DNA from 2 places in the Streptomyces sp. TLI_053 genome. Region 1 is predicted to be linked to the other one. Evidence: predicted binding sites of a transcription regulator. Region 1 holds the regulator's gene; the other holds the start of a gene.
What was found. The regulator HspR, encoded in region 1, represses chaperone genes until heat shock. The targets are predictions, from matches to a motif close to TTGAGNNNNNNNNNCTCAA.

Region 1 (6,634 bases):
CCCCGGCACCCTGGACGCCCTCACCCGCGCCTACGACGCGATGCCCCGCCCGCCCGAGCGCTCCGGCGGCGCCGTCCACATCGAGGGCCACATCCACATCCGGCACCGGATCTCGCAGCTGGTCTCCGACTGCCGCACCGAGGTCCTCACCGTCCAGCCGGGGCCCCGCCCGGCCGACGCGCTCAAGATCGCGATCCAGCAGGACGTCCAACTGCTCCGGCGCGGCTGCTCGCTGCGCACCATCTACCAGCCGGTCGCGATGTCCGAACCGCCCGCCCTCGCCTACGCCGAGGAGGTCACCCGGCGCGGCTCGCTGATCCGGATCCTGGACGAGCCCATCCAGCGGCTGATGATCTTCGACCGCTCGGTCGCCGTGATCTCCGCCTCGGAGGACCACAGCACCGCCGCGTTCATCACCGACCCGGCCGCGATCGCGTTCATCGTGAACGCCTTCGAACGCGACTGGTGCCGCGCCGACGCCATCGGCCGTTCCACCGCGCCCGGCCGGGGCGACGCCCACAGCGCTCCCGAACGCGTCGGCCGCCTCCTCGCCCGCGGCCTCACCCAACGCGCCGTCGCCACCCGCCTCGGCCTCAGCGAGCGGACGGTCGCCGCCCACATCTCCCGACTGCGCGACCGCTACGGGGCCCAGACCCTGTTCCAGCTCGGCTGGCTGATGCGGGGCGGCCGTGACGACGGATGACCCGTCGGCCGCGGCCGTCCCCAGGACCTCGGAGGTGCTGGACGCGGCACTGCCGGACGAGGCCGCCCGGGAGCTCTACCTCGGGGTGCTGGGCCGGGGCGGCCGGATCGGGGCCGCCGAGGTGGCCCCGGCGGACCGGGCCGCGCTGGCGGCGCTGATCCGCCTCGGCCTGCTGGTGCCGCACGCCCTGGACTCGTCGTACGTGGCCGTGAGCCCGCGGGCGCTCGCCGACCAGGTGGCGGCGGACCTGCGGGCGGAGGGGGTCAGGCTGCTCCAGCAGTCCGAGCGGCTGCCGGACCGCCTGGACGAACTCGTCCGGGCCTACGAACGCACCTCGCGCCACCTCGATGTGACGGGTGGTGTGGAGCACGTCGAGGGTGTGCCGGAGATCCGCACGCTGCTGACCTGCCTCGCGCGGGAGTACCCGCACGAGTCCATGACCATGCAGCCGGGAGGCGCCCGTCCGGCCGGCGTCGTCGCGGACATGCTCCACCACACCAGTGCCTACCTGCGCAGGGGTGGCAGCGTCCGGACGATCCACCAGCCGCCGGCCAGGCTCGACCCGGCCATGGTCGACTACGCCGCGGAGGTCACGCGGCTCGGCTGCTCGATCCGGACGCTGGCCGCCGACTTCAGCCGCCTGGTGATCTTCGACCGTTCGGTGGCGGTGCTGCCGAAGGGCGCGGACGGGACGAAGGCCGTGCTGGTGACCGATCCGGCCGTGGTGGCGTTCCTGGTGGACACCTTCGAGCAGCACTGGCACCACGCCGAAGGCGTCAACTGGGCGGCGCTGGCCGCCGGTACGGCCGATTCCGCGGTGCACGAGCAGGTCGGCCGGCTGCTCGCCCAGGGACTGACCCAGCGGACGATCGCCGTACGGCTGGGACTGAGCGAGCGGACCGTGGCCGCCCACATCTCCCGGCTCCGGGAGATGTACGACGCGGAGACGCTGTTCCAGCTCGGCTGGCAGATGCGCGGAGCCCGGGCGGGGGAACCCGGTGGCTGACCCGCGATCAGCCGGTGGCCGCGCCGGTGGGCCAGTAGCCGGTCGGGCCGACGGCCGGGGGCTGCTGCCGGGGGACGGTGAACTGCTCGCCGGGGGCGGTCCAGAAGCCCTCGCGCAGGGAGAGCGCCATGCCGGCCCAGTCGAGGGCGGTCTCCACGGTGTGGTGGAGCGCCTCCTGGGACCAGGTGTCGTCGAAGACCAGCGGCAGGACGGGGGCGACCTGCTCGATGGTGGCGATCAGCGGGTTGTGGGTGATGGCCTCGTCCACCAGCAGGACGATCGGCTTGCGCAGCGCGGACGCCCAGCCCAGCTCCAGGCTGACGCCGGCGGAGAGCGGCGCGCCGACGTAGGCGAAGACCAGGTCCGCGGACTGCAGTGCGCGGAAGTCCGACGGCACCCGCGGCTCGGGGGCGCGCCCGGCGACGGTCCAGGCATCGCTGTGGTGGGCGCTGTAGACGGCGGCGCCACTGCGGAGAAGGGTGGTGCGCAGGGTCGTCAGCCGCGTCCGGCTGGCGAGAGTCACCACACTGTCCGCCGGCCCGGTCAACCGCATCAGCGGCGCGGCCAGGAAGACTCGTGCACGCCGGCCCTCGGGGGCCTGGCTGTCGTGGTGACGCAGGTAGGGCTCAGTCATGATGACTCCGGGGATAGATGCCAACCAGGCCGGATTCGCCCCGTTGGGTGGTGCCTATCGGAATGCTGCTGCGCATTCGTTGCCGTCAAAACTATCTTGTCGTGCTCATGTATAGCTTTGTTGTCCCCACGTTCTTCCTGGTCGCCCCCTCTGGGGAGTGCACTGATCGTCTCTGTCGACCGTCATCACCGTCCACAGAACCGCGGTGTCATCTCGATGACTGGCAGAGAGATGACGCACTGTGCGTTCCGTCCCCCTGGCCTTCGCACGCGTCTGTGCGGCATTATGTGGCACGTTGTTCTAAACAGTGGGCTGGATACCCGGAATTAGCCCTGCCAGGAGAGGGGACATCATGTCTCGTATACGTCGGGTGGTTCGGTTTGTCCTGGTCCCACTTGTCGTCGGCGCGGGGCTTCTTGTCAGTGCTGTCGTCCCGGGGGACGACACGATCTGGAACGTCCGCGTGGGTGACGAGGCCGCGGCGCACAGGACCGTCGCCCTGGCGACGGACACCATCTGGAACTGAGCCGACGGGGTCGGTGACCGGTCACCCGAAGACTTCGGGGAGGACCTCGCCGTTGGTGGTGCGGGCCAGCGCGTAGCCGAGCTGGAAGAGCGACTCGACGTTGTGCTCGTCGCGCATCTCGGCGAGGTGGCGGGCGAGGGTCCGTTCGCTGATCCCCAGCCGCCGGGCGATCACCCGGTGGTTCACGCCCTCCAGCATCAGGTCGATGATCGTCTGCCGCATCCCCGAGACGACCTGCTGCGGGACGGCGCGGGCCCCGTCGAAGTCCAGCGCGTGGCTCCAGTTGCGTTCGAAGACCTCGCTGATCAGGTAGCTGATGACGGCCTGGTCGTGGATGAACGCGGCGAGGTTCAGGTCCTCGGCGACGGGGATCACCGCGATCCGGCGGTCGATCACGATCAGTCGGGTGTAGGGCTCGTCGAGCGTCCGCACCCGGCCGCCGGCGTGGGTGATGGCGGCCACGTACTCCCTGGTCGGGGCGTGGTACCGGGTGCTCGGGTGGTAGATCGTTCTGAGCGTGATGCCCAGTCGCAGGGACACGAGGTCCCGTTCGAGGATGCCCGCCAGGGCCTCGGACGGCCGCGGGCCGCCGGGCTGGGCCGCGAGTATCTCCTCGGTGGCGCTCGAGACGATCTGCTGCACCCGCTGGTTGATCAGGACCTTGCCGCGGACGTACTCGATGGTGCCGCCGGCCTGCTCCGGCGAGTGGTAGGCGGCCGTGAGGTCGTGCAGGTCGGTGTTGAGCGCGGACGCGCGGGTGAGCAGGTCGAGGGCCTGGCGCTGCCACGAGGCGCTGAGGCTCTCGGACAGCTGTTGGGGGTCCACCGCGACGAGCACCCCGGGTTCGTCGGTGTCGGGGACGAGCAGGCCGAGGCCCACCAGTTCGTCCCGGGCCGCGCAGTCGCGGAGGAGTTCCGCGTCCTCCGCGATCCGGCCGTTCTCGCCGATGACGGCCAGGTACAGCGCACGCGCCTCCTTGGAGAGGATGCCCGTACCGCCCGCGGTGGCACTGAGCTGCTCTCGTCCACTCATCTGGGGCTCCTTGCCGTGGCCGTGCTTACCAGTACTGCCAGGTATCCAAGCAGGAAACGTGATGCAGCATGCCAGATCGGGCCGCGCCGGTGGAGCACCGCGGCCCGGTCCTCAGCACCCTCTCACCAACGCCGCGCCGCCGGCACCCCCCGGCCAGGGGGAAACCGGCGGCAGCCGTCGTACGGGCGGACGGCGTCAGCGCTTGGGGCGCCAGACGACCAGGGCGCTGGAGTGCGGGGTGGGCGGCTGGTAGGGGACGAGGTCCCGGCGGTAGGAGGCGTGGATGGTGGCCTCGCGCTGCTGGAGCGCGGTGGCCGCGCCCTCCAGGGAGTCGGCCAGTTCGGCGATGCGGGACTGGAGGGCGGTGACCTGGTTCTCCAGCTCGATGATCCGCTTGATGCCGGCCAGGTTGATGCCCTCGTCCTGGGAGAGCCGCTGGACCTCGCGCAGCTGCTGGATGTCGCGCGCGGAGTAGCGGCGGCCCCGGCCGGCGGTGCGGTCGGGGCAGACCAGGCCGAGCCGGTCGTACTGGCGGAGGGTCTGCGGGTGCAGACCGGAGAGCTCGGCGGCCACCGAGATCACGTAGACCGGGGTCTCCTCGGTGAGCACGTACTGGGGCTGCGGGGCGCTCCGCCGCGTGGTGCGGCGGGCGCCGCCACCGGGCAGGCCGTCACCGAGGCCGGGTCCGATGGGTTCGTCGGGGATCATCTGGTCGTCACGCTCCCTTCGCCGCTCTGAACAGGGCGGCTCGTGGGTCGTCGGAGGCGGTCGCCTCGCGGTACTGCTCCAGTGCGGTCAGCGCGTCGCCGGTGACGGTCTGGGGCACCACGACCTCCACGGTGACCAGCAGGTCGCCGCGGGTGCCGTCCTTGCGGGTGGCGCCCTTGCCGCGGGCCCGCAGGGTCAGGCCGTTGGCACTGCCCGGGGGCAGCTTGAGCTTCACCGACGGGCCGTTCAGGGTCGGCACCTCGATGGTGCCGCCGAGGGCGGCCTCGGGGAAGGTGACCGGGACGGTCACGGTCAGGTTGTCGCCCTTGCGCCCGAAGACGGGGTGCGGGTCGACGTGCACGGTCACGTAGAGGTCGCCCGGCTGTCCGCCGCGCTCGCCCTGGGCGCCCTTGCCCTTGAGCCGGATCCGCTGGGCGTCCTGGACGCCGGCCGGGATCCGGACCTGCATGGTGCGGGCGGAGCTGGCCCGGCCGCTGCCGTGGCAGTCGGTGCACGGGTCGTCGACGATCATGCCGCGGCCGCGGCAGTCGCGGCAGGGCTCGGAGAGCGCGAAGGCGCCCTGGCCCCGGCTCACGGTGCCGGAGCCGACGCAGGTCGGGCAGACCCGCGGGGTGGTGCCGGACTTGGCACCGGTGCCGTTGCAGAGGCGGCAGGGGGCCTGACTGGTCATCCGCAGCGGGACGGTCGCACCGTCGACGGCCTCCTCGAAGGAGAGCGTCACCTCGGTCTCGACGTCGGAGCCGCGCCGCGGCTGGGCCTGCCGGCCGCCCCGGTTGAAGAGCCCGCCGAAGACGTCGCCGATCCCGCCGCTGCCGCCGCCGCCCTGGTTGCCGTTGAACAGGTCGCCGAAGTCGAAGCTGTAGCTGCCGGTGCCACCGGGGCCGCCGGACCGGAAGCCGCCGTTGGCGAAGAGGCTGCGGGCCTCGTCGTACTCCTTGCGGCGCTTCTCGTCGGAGAGGACGTCGTACGCCTCGGAGATGTCCTTGAACCGCTCCTCGGCTTTGGTGTCGCCCTTGTTGGCGTCGGGGTGGAACTCGCGCGCCAGCTTGCGGTAGGTCTTCTTGATCTCTGTGGCGCTGGCGTCCTTCGGCACGCCGAGGACCTTGTAGTAGTCCTTCTCCACGTAGTCCTTGCCGCTCATGGCCGGCGCCACCTCCCGAGGTCCATCGTCACAGTGCTGTCAACGGTCGGAACCCGGCGAGTGGTGCCGGGGAACCTCGACAGCGCGCTGCGGAGCCGTCCGCCGTACTGGCCGGCGTACGACTCCGCAGCGCAAGGGTTGTCAGCTGTCACCGGTGGTCAGCTGTCCGAGCCACCGTCGGCCTGGTCCTTCTTCTCCCCGCCCTCGGCGGTGTCGGCGTCCGGGCCGGGCGCGGTCTGGGTGCCCGGCTGGGGCTCCGCGACCGCGACCATCGCCGGGCGGATGATCCGCTCGCCGATCCGGTAACCGGGCTGGAGGATCTGGACACAGGTGTCCTCGGTGACCTCCGAGGAGTAGCTGTGCATCAGCGCCTCGTGCATGGTCGGGTCGAAGGGCTCGCCCTCCTTGCCGAACTGCTGCAGGCCCAGCTTGGCGACGACCGTCTCCAGCGACTCGGCGACGGACTTGAAGCCGCCCGTCACCTCGCCGTGGTCGCGGGCCCGGCCGATGTCGTCCAGGACCGGGATCAGCGACTCCAGGATGTTGGAGACGGCGATCTCGCGGACCGTCAGCCGGTCGCGCTCGACCCGCTTGCGGTAGTTCTGGTACTCGGCCTGGAGGCGCTGGAGGTCGGCGGTGCGCTCGGCCAGCTCGCGCTTGGCCGTGGCGTCCCCGGGGGTGCCGGCGTCGGTGCTCTCGGCACCGGCCGCGGCGGCCTCCTCGGCGGCCTTGATCACGGCCTCCTCGGCGGCGGAGTCGTCGCCGGGCTCGGCACCCTGCGGCTTCTCCGTCATGCCGCACCGCCCTTGGGCTTCTCGTCGTCCACGATCTCGGCGTCGACGACGTCGTCGTCCTTGGCACCG
Region 2 (6,634 bases), 850 kb from region 1:
TTGCGGCGCAGTGCCTTGACGTGGCTGTCGACGGTGCGGGTGCCGGACGCGTCCGTCCAGTCCCAGACCTCGGCCAGCAGCTGCTCACGGGTGAGCACGGCGCGCGGCTGGGCGGCCAGGCAGGCGAGCAGGTCGAACTCGGTCGGCGTCAGGTGGACGTCGCCCGAGGCCAGCCGGACCCGGCGCTGCACGTGGTCGATCTCCAGCTCGCCGAAGCGCAGGCTGCCCAGCGCGGGCGTCCGGGCGGCCTGCTGGGCGCGCTCGACGCGGCGCAGCAGCACGTTGACCCGGGCGGCCAGTTCGCGCATGGAGAAGGGCTTGGTCATGTAGTCGTCGGCGCCGACGCCGAGGCCGACCAGCAGGTCCGTCTCGTCGTCCCGCGCGGTGAGCATCAGGACCGGCACCGGGCGCTGGGCCTGGATCCGGCGGCACACCTCGAGGCCGTCGAAGCCGGGCAGCATGATGTCGAGGACGACGAGGTCCGGCTGCCAGGTGTGGAAGCCGTCGACGGCGCCGGGGCCGTCGTGGGCCACCGCCACCTTGAAGCCCTCCGCGCCCAACCGGGCCGCGATCGACTCGGCGATCGTGGGTTCGTCCTCCACCACCAGCACTCTGCGCTGGCTGCTCACCGTGCCGCCGGTGTTCTGGTTGTCCTGCTGAATTTCTGTCACGGTCACGCCACCGCCCCCAGGGCTGCGGGCCGGCCACCTGTGGGGATGGCGAAGGCTCCGCTTCGTAGTCTTGTTCCGTCGTGGACTGTGCCGGGTCCGCCGTCCCGTCGCGTGCGCGGGCGACGGCGAGGGCGTGGGCCGCTCTCCGTCTCCCGTACACCTCGCAGCGTACGGACCGCAGGTGATTCCCGGCAGGTGGACCGGACATTTCCGGCCCGCGGGCCGGACTGTCGGACCGGCTTTCGGGCCCACCGGGAAGTGGGCACGGGCCGATACCTTACCCGGCGTTTTTTCACTCCGTAACGGTACGTATGCACATGAGTTGACGCCAAGCCGCCGGTCAGGGCGGAAAGCGGTCCCGAAAGGGAGGGAAGGTCTGGACCAATGCGGACCTCTGCGGACCCCGGATCCTCACGGCGTTCTCCCAGCGGACTCCCAGGCACCGGACGTACCGTGGCCACGACAAATTCGTGGGGGTGGGATTTCCGGTACGCGCCGGTACGTTGGACACGCGCGGGTGACGGCTGCGGGCGTTGGAGCGGAGGCGGCATGACGGAGCGGCAGGTGCCCGCCGGGCGCGGCGGGCCGCCCTACGGGATGCTCCGGGCCGGTCTGCGGACCGGTGCGGTCGACTGGATCCTGGCCCGGGTGCCGACCCTGCGCCGCAATCCCTTCGCCCTCGGCTACCTCGCCGTGGTCGGCGCCACCACCACCTTCGCCGGGCTGGCCGACCCGGAGCTCGTGCTCCGGCTCCAGGAGGCGTCCAGCTCGGACGGGCACAACCTGCTGCAGCACCCGCTGCGTGCGCTGCTGTTCAGCGGCTTCTGGGTGGCCGGGCCGGTCTGGATGCCCTACCTCTGGGCCTTCGCCCTCACCGTCGCACCGCTGGAGCGCCGGGTCGGCCCCGGCCGGGCGGCCGTCGTGTTCGCGGCCGGGCACATCACCGCCACCCTGCTCTCCCAGGGCGTGGTCGTCGTCGCGGTGGCGAGCGGGCGGCTGGAGCCGGCCGCCATGGACTACCTCGACATCGGTGTCAGCTACGGCGTGCTCGCCAGCCTCGGCGGGCTGGCCGGGCTGCTCCGGCCGGCGGGGCGCGCGGTCGCGCTCGCGCTGGCGGTGGCGATGATCGCCGACCAGATCGCCGCCGACCGGGACCTCGTCACCGGGGTCGGGCATCCGGTGGCGCTGCTGGTCGGGGTGGCGCTGTGGCGGTGGCTGCGCCGCTGGGAGGGGCACCGGCCGCGCCGCGCCCCGTTCGGCCTGCCCGCCGAGCTGTCCTCCCGGCCGGCGCCCGCGTCCCCGGCCCGCCGGGCCGCGCCCGGGCCCGTGTGGCCGGGCCGCTCCTGAGTCCGCGCGCCGGAGTCGCTCCCGCTCGCCGGGAGGGACCGCTCGCCGGTCCGCGCGGCGGCGGGTGCTCCCCGGACCGTCCGGTGGGACCGCTTCCCGGTCCGCCCACCGGGTCTTTTTGACGGCCCCGCGACGGGCCGCGCCGACGCCGTTCTGTTCGCTCACGGCGAACACGCGGAGGGGAACATCCGGCGGCCGCCAAGCCTTAGTCAGGTCGACTCAAGTTCACTGACTGGGGAGAGATCATGGCATCGACGTCCACACCGCTCACCCTGCCCGTGCTGCCGCTCGACGACGAGGTCGTCCTGCCGGGCATGGTCGTCCCGCTGGACCTCAAGGACGCCGAGGTCCGCGCCGCCGTCGAGGCCGCGCGCGCCGCCGCCACCGGCACCGCCGGGAAGCCCCAGGTGCTGCTGGTCCCGAGGGTGGACGGCTCCTACGCGGCGGCGGGCACCCTCGCCACCGTCGAACAGGTCGGCCGACTGGCCGACGGCCCGAACGGGATCGGGCAGCCGGCCGCGCTGGTCCGCGCGGTGCGCCGGGTGCGGATCGGCGTCGGCACCACCGGCCCGGGCGCCGCGCTCTGGGTGGAGACCACGCCGTTCCGCGAGTCCTCCGTCGGCACCCCGGTGGCCGGCCGGGCCGCCGAGCTGGTCAAGGAGTACAAGAGCCTCTCCACCCAGTGGCTGCGCCGCCGCGGCGCCTGGCAGATCGTCGACCGGGTGGCCGCGATCGAGGGCGTCGGCGAACTCGCCGACAACATCGGCTACGCGCCCTTCGTCACCGCCGAGCAGAAGCTCAAGGTGTTGCTGGAGGCCGACCAGGTCGCGCGACTGGAGTACGCGCTCGGCCTGCTCCGCGACCACCTCGCCGAGGAGGAGGTCAACGACACCATCCGCAAGGACGTCGAGGAGGGCGTCGCCAAGCAGCAGAAGGAGTTCCTGCTCCGCCGCCAGCTGGAGGCCGTCCGCAAGGAGCTGGCCGAGCTGAACGGCGACCCGGCCGACGAGGAGGACGACTACCGCACCCGGGTCGAGGCCGCCGACCTCCCGGAGAAGGTCCGCGAGGCCGCCCTCAAGGAGGTCGACAAGCTGGAGCGGGCCAGCGACCAGTCGCCCGAGGGCTCCTGGATCCGCACCTGGCTGGACACCGTGCTGGAGCTGCCCTGGAACGAGCGCACCGAGGACAGCTACGACATCGCCGGCGCCCGCGCGGTGCTGGACGCCGACCACGCCGGCCTGGCCGACGTGAAGGACCGCATCGTCGAGTACCTGGCCGTCCGCAAGCGCCGGGCCGAGCAGGCGGCCGCGGGGCGGGCGGCCGCGGGCGAGCAGGACGGCCGGGTCGGGACGGTCGCCCCGAAGAGCGGCGGGCGGCGGGCGGGCGGCGCGGTGCTCGCGCTGGTCGGCCCGCCCGGGGTCGGCAAGACCTCGCTCGGAGAGTCGGTGGCCCGTGCCATGGGCCGCAGCTTCGTCCGGGTCTCGCTCGGCGGCGTCCGGGACGAGGCGGAGATCCGCGGTCACCGGCGCACCTACGTCGGCGCGCTGCCCGGCCGGCTGGTCCGGGCCCTCAAGGAGGCCGGCTCGATGAACCCGGTCGTGCTGCTCGACGAGATCGACAAGGTCGGCTCGGACTACCGGGGCGACCCGGCCGCCGCCCTGCTGGAGGTGCTCGACCCGGCGCAGAACCACACCTTCCGGGACCACTACCTGGAGGTCGAGCTGGACCTCTCCGACGTGGTCTTCCTCGCCACCGCCAACGTGCTGGAGTCCATCCCCGAGCCGCTGCTCGACCGGATGGAGCTGGTCCGCCTGGACGGCTACACCGAGGACGAGAAGGTCGTCATCGCCCGCGACCACCTGCTCCCGCGCCAGCTGGAGCGGGCCGGGCTCAAGGACGAGGAGGTCGCGGTCGACGAGCCGGCGCTGCGGAAGCTGGCGGGCGAGTACACCCGCGAGGCCGGCGTCCGGAACCTCGAACGGGCGATCGCCCGGGTGCTGCGCAAGGTCGCCGCGCAGACCGAGCTGGGGGAGCGGGAGCTGCCCGCCGCGATCGGCGCCCAGGAGCTGCGGGCCCTGATCGGCCGGCCGCACCACGTGCCGGAGGCGGCCCAGGAGCCCGCCGAGCGCCGCACCGCGGTGCCCGGGGTGGCGACCGGCCTGGCGGTCACCGGGGCCGGCGGCGACGTCCTCTACATCGAGGCCTCGCTCGCCGACGCCGAGACCGGCGGCACCGGCCTGACCCTGACCGGCCAGCTGGGCGACGTCATGAAGGAGTCCGCGCACATCGCGCTCTCCTACCTGCGTTCGCGCGGGGCCGAGCTGGAACTGCCGGTCACCTCGCTGCGCGACCGCGGCGTGCACCTGCACGTCCCGGCCGGGGCCGTCCCCAAGGACGGGCCGAGCGCCGGCATCACCATGACCACCGCGCTGGCCTCGCTGCTCTCCGGGCGCAAGGTGCGCACCGACGTGGCGATGACCGGTGAGGTGTCGCTGACCGGGCGGGTGCTGCCGATCGGCGGGGTGAAGCAGAAGCTGCTCGCCGCCGACCGGGCCGGGGTCACCACGGTGATCATCCCCAGGCGGAACGAGGCCGATCTGGACGACGTCCCGGCGGAGGTGCTGGCGCGGCTCACCGTGCACCCGGTGGCCGACGTCCGGGAGGTGCTGCGGCTGGCCCTGGAGCCCGCCGAGGTGCTGGCCGCCGTCGCCTGACCCGCTCCGCCGGGGCCGGGGCCCCTTCCCCGGCCCCGGTCCCGGCCCCCCGCACGGAGCCCGTCCCGCCCGGTCCGCCGGACGGGACGGGCTCCGTGCGCCGTGCCAGACTGCGAAGATGCCGTCCCTCACCCAGCGCGCCCTGGCCCGGGTACCGGGCCGGGTCCGTCCGGCCCTGGTCCGGCACCGGCGGCTGGTGAAGTTCCTCCTGGTCGGCAGCGGCTGCTTCGCCCTGACGGTGCTGATCAACTACGCGCTGCGGTTCACCGTCATGCCGAGGAAGCCGGTGCTGGCGCTCACCGTGGCGACCGTGGTCGGCACCGTCGTCTCCTACCTGCTCAACCGGCGGTGGTCCTTCCGCTCCTCCTGGCGCCGGCGCGAGCCTCTGCTGTTCGTCCTGGTGAGCGCCGTGGCCGTGGCGGTGAACGACCTGCCGCTGATCGCCTCGCGCTACCTGCTGGACCTGCGCGAGCCCTGGGTCAGCCCGTTCACCCAGGAGCTGGCCGACTTCCTGAGCGGGATGGTGCTGGGCACCTTCGTGGCGATGCTGTTCCGCTTCTGGGCCATGCAGCGCTGGGTCTTCACCCGGGTGGAGGAGGCCGGGGCGGGAAGCCCCGCGGGCGTCGGGGCCCTAGGCTCGGAGGGGCAGTAGCCGCGGCGGGAGCGGGTGAGGGTGATGCGTGAGACGGACGGCGCCCCGACCGGGCCCGCGAGCCAGCAGGGGATGCGCCGGGCCAATCTGGCGCTGGTGCTCGGTGTGATCGCGCACGCCCCGCGCTCGCGCGCCGAGGTGGCCGCCGGAACCGGGCTGACCAGGGCCGCGGTCTCCTCGCTCGCCGAGGAGCTGATCGGAGCCGGACTGGTGGTCGAGGAGGGCCCGGCCGCACCCAGCGGCAAGGTCGGCCGCCCCGGCACCGCGCTCGGACTCAACCCGGACGGCCCCGGCGGCCTCGGCGCCGAGATCGGGGTGGAGCACCTGGGCGCCTGCGTGGTCGACCTGCGCGGCGAGGTCCGCGCCTGGCACCGCCAGGAGGTCCGCAACCGGGGCCGGCGCCCCGCCGCCGTCATGGCCGACCTCGCCGAACTCGTCTGCCGCGCCGCCGCCGAGGCCGGACCGCGCCCGGCCGGGCTGGCCCTGGCGGTGCCCGGACTGGTCGGGATCGATGGCGCACTGCTCCGGCGGGCCGCCAACCTGGGCTGGGAGGAGGTGCCGCTCGCCGCCGAGCTGCGGCTCGCGCTGCGCGCCGCCGGCGCCGGGGAGCTGGCCGAGCTGCCGCTGCGGGCCGACAACGAGGCCAACCTGGGCGGGCTCGCCGAACGCTGGCTCGGTGGCGGACCGTCCGACTTCCTGCACGTCTGCGCCGAGGCCGGGATCGGCGCGGCGGTCGTGGTCGAGGGGCGGCTGCTGCGCGGCGCGCGCGGCTTCGCGGGCGAGCTGGGGCACGTCCCGGTGCATCCGGACGGTCCGCGCTGCGCCTGCGGGGCGCACGGCTGTCTGGAGCAGTACGCGGGGGAGGCGGCGGTGCTGCGCGCGGCCGGTCTCGAGGGCGTCCGGGGCGACTGGGTGGCGCTGCTCGCCGAGCGGGCCGGGGCCGGGGACGAGGAGGTGCGGCGGGCGCTCGCCGGGGCCGGGGCCGCGCTGGGGATCGCCGTGGCGGGAGCGGTCAATCTGCTGGACCCGGCGGAGGTGGTGCTGGGCGGCGGCTACGCGCAGCTGGCGCCCTGGCTGCTGCCCGCGATGCGGGCCGAGCTGGCCGCCCGGGTGACCGTCCGTCCCTGGGCGGACGAGCGGCTGACGGTCTCCCGGCTGGGCCGCCGCGGCCCCCTGCTGGGGGCCGCGGCGGGCGTGGTCCGGTCGGTGCTCGCCGATCCGGGCCGGCCGGGGGCCTGAGGGCCGGCGGC

Region 2: the regulator HspR is predicted to act here: its motif matches at 2,223-2,241, upstream of lon (endopeptidase La).

What each region holds. Positions count from the first base shown of each region.
Region 1 is NZ_LT629775.1:4,804,707-4,811,340, reverse strand. Features, by position in the region: gene BLU95_RS19370 (LuxR C-terminal-related transcriptional regulator) at 1-703, shown strand, start outside; gene BLU95_RS19365 (LuxR C-terminal-related transcriptional regulator) at 690-1,709, shown strand; gene BLU95_RS19360 (TIR domain-containing protein) at 1,717-2,343, opposite strand; gene BLU95_RS19355 (helix-turn-helix domain-containing protein) at 2,891-3,901, opposite strand; gene BLU95_RS19350 (heat shock protein transcriptional repressor HspR) at 4,097-4,567, opposite strand; gene dnaJ (molecular chaperone DnaJ) at 4,617-5,771, opposite strand; gene grpE (nucleotide exchange factor GrpE) at 5,930-6,565, opposite strand; gene dnaK (molecular chaperone DnaK) at 6,562-6,634, opposite strand, start outside.
Region 2 is NZ_LT629775.1:3,952,601-3,959,234, reverse strand. Features, by position in the region: gene BLU95_RS15700 (response regulator transcription factor) at 1-671, opposite strand, end outside; gene BLU95_RS15695 (rhomboid-like protein) at 1,221-2,018, shown strand; gene lon (endopeptidase La) at 2,264-4,732, shown strand; gene BLU95_RS15685 (GtrA family protein) at 4,851-5,384, shown strand; gene BLU95_RS15680 (ROK family transcriptional regulator) at 5,409-6,623, shown strand.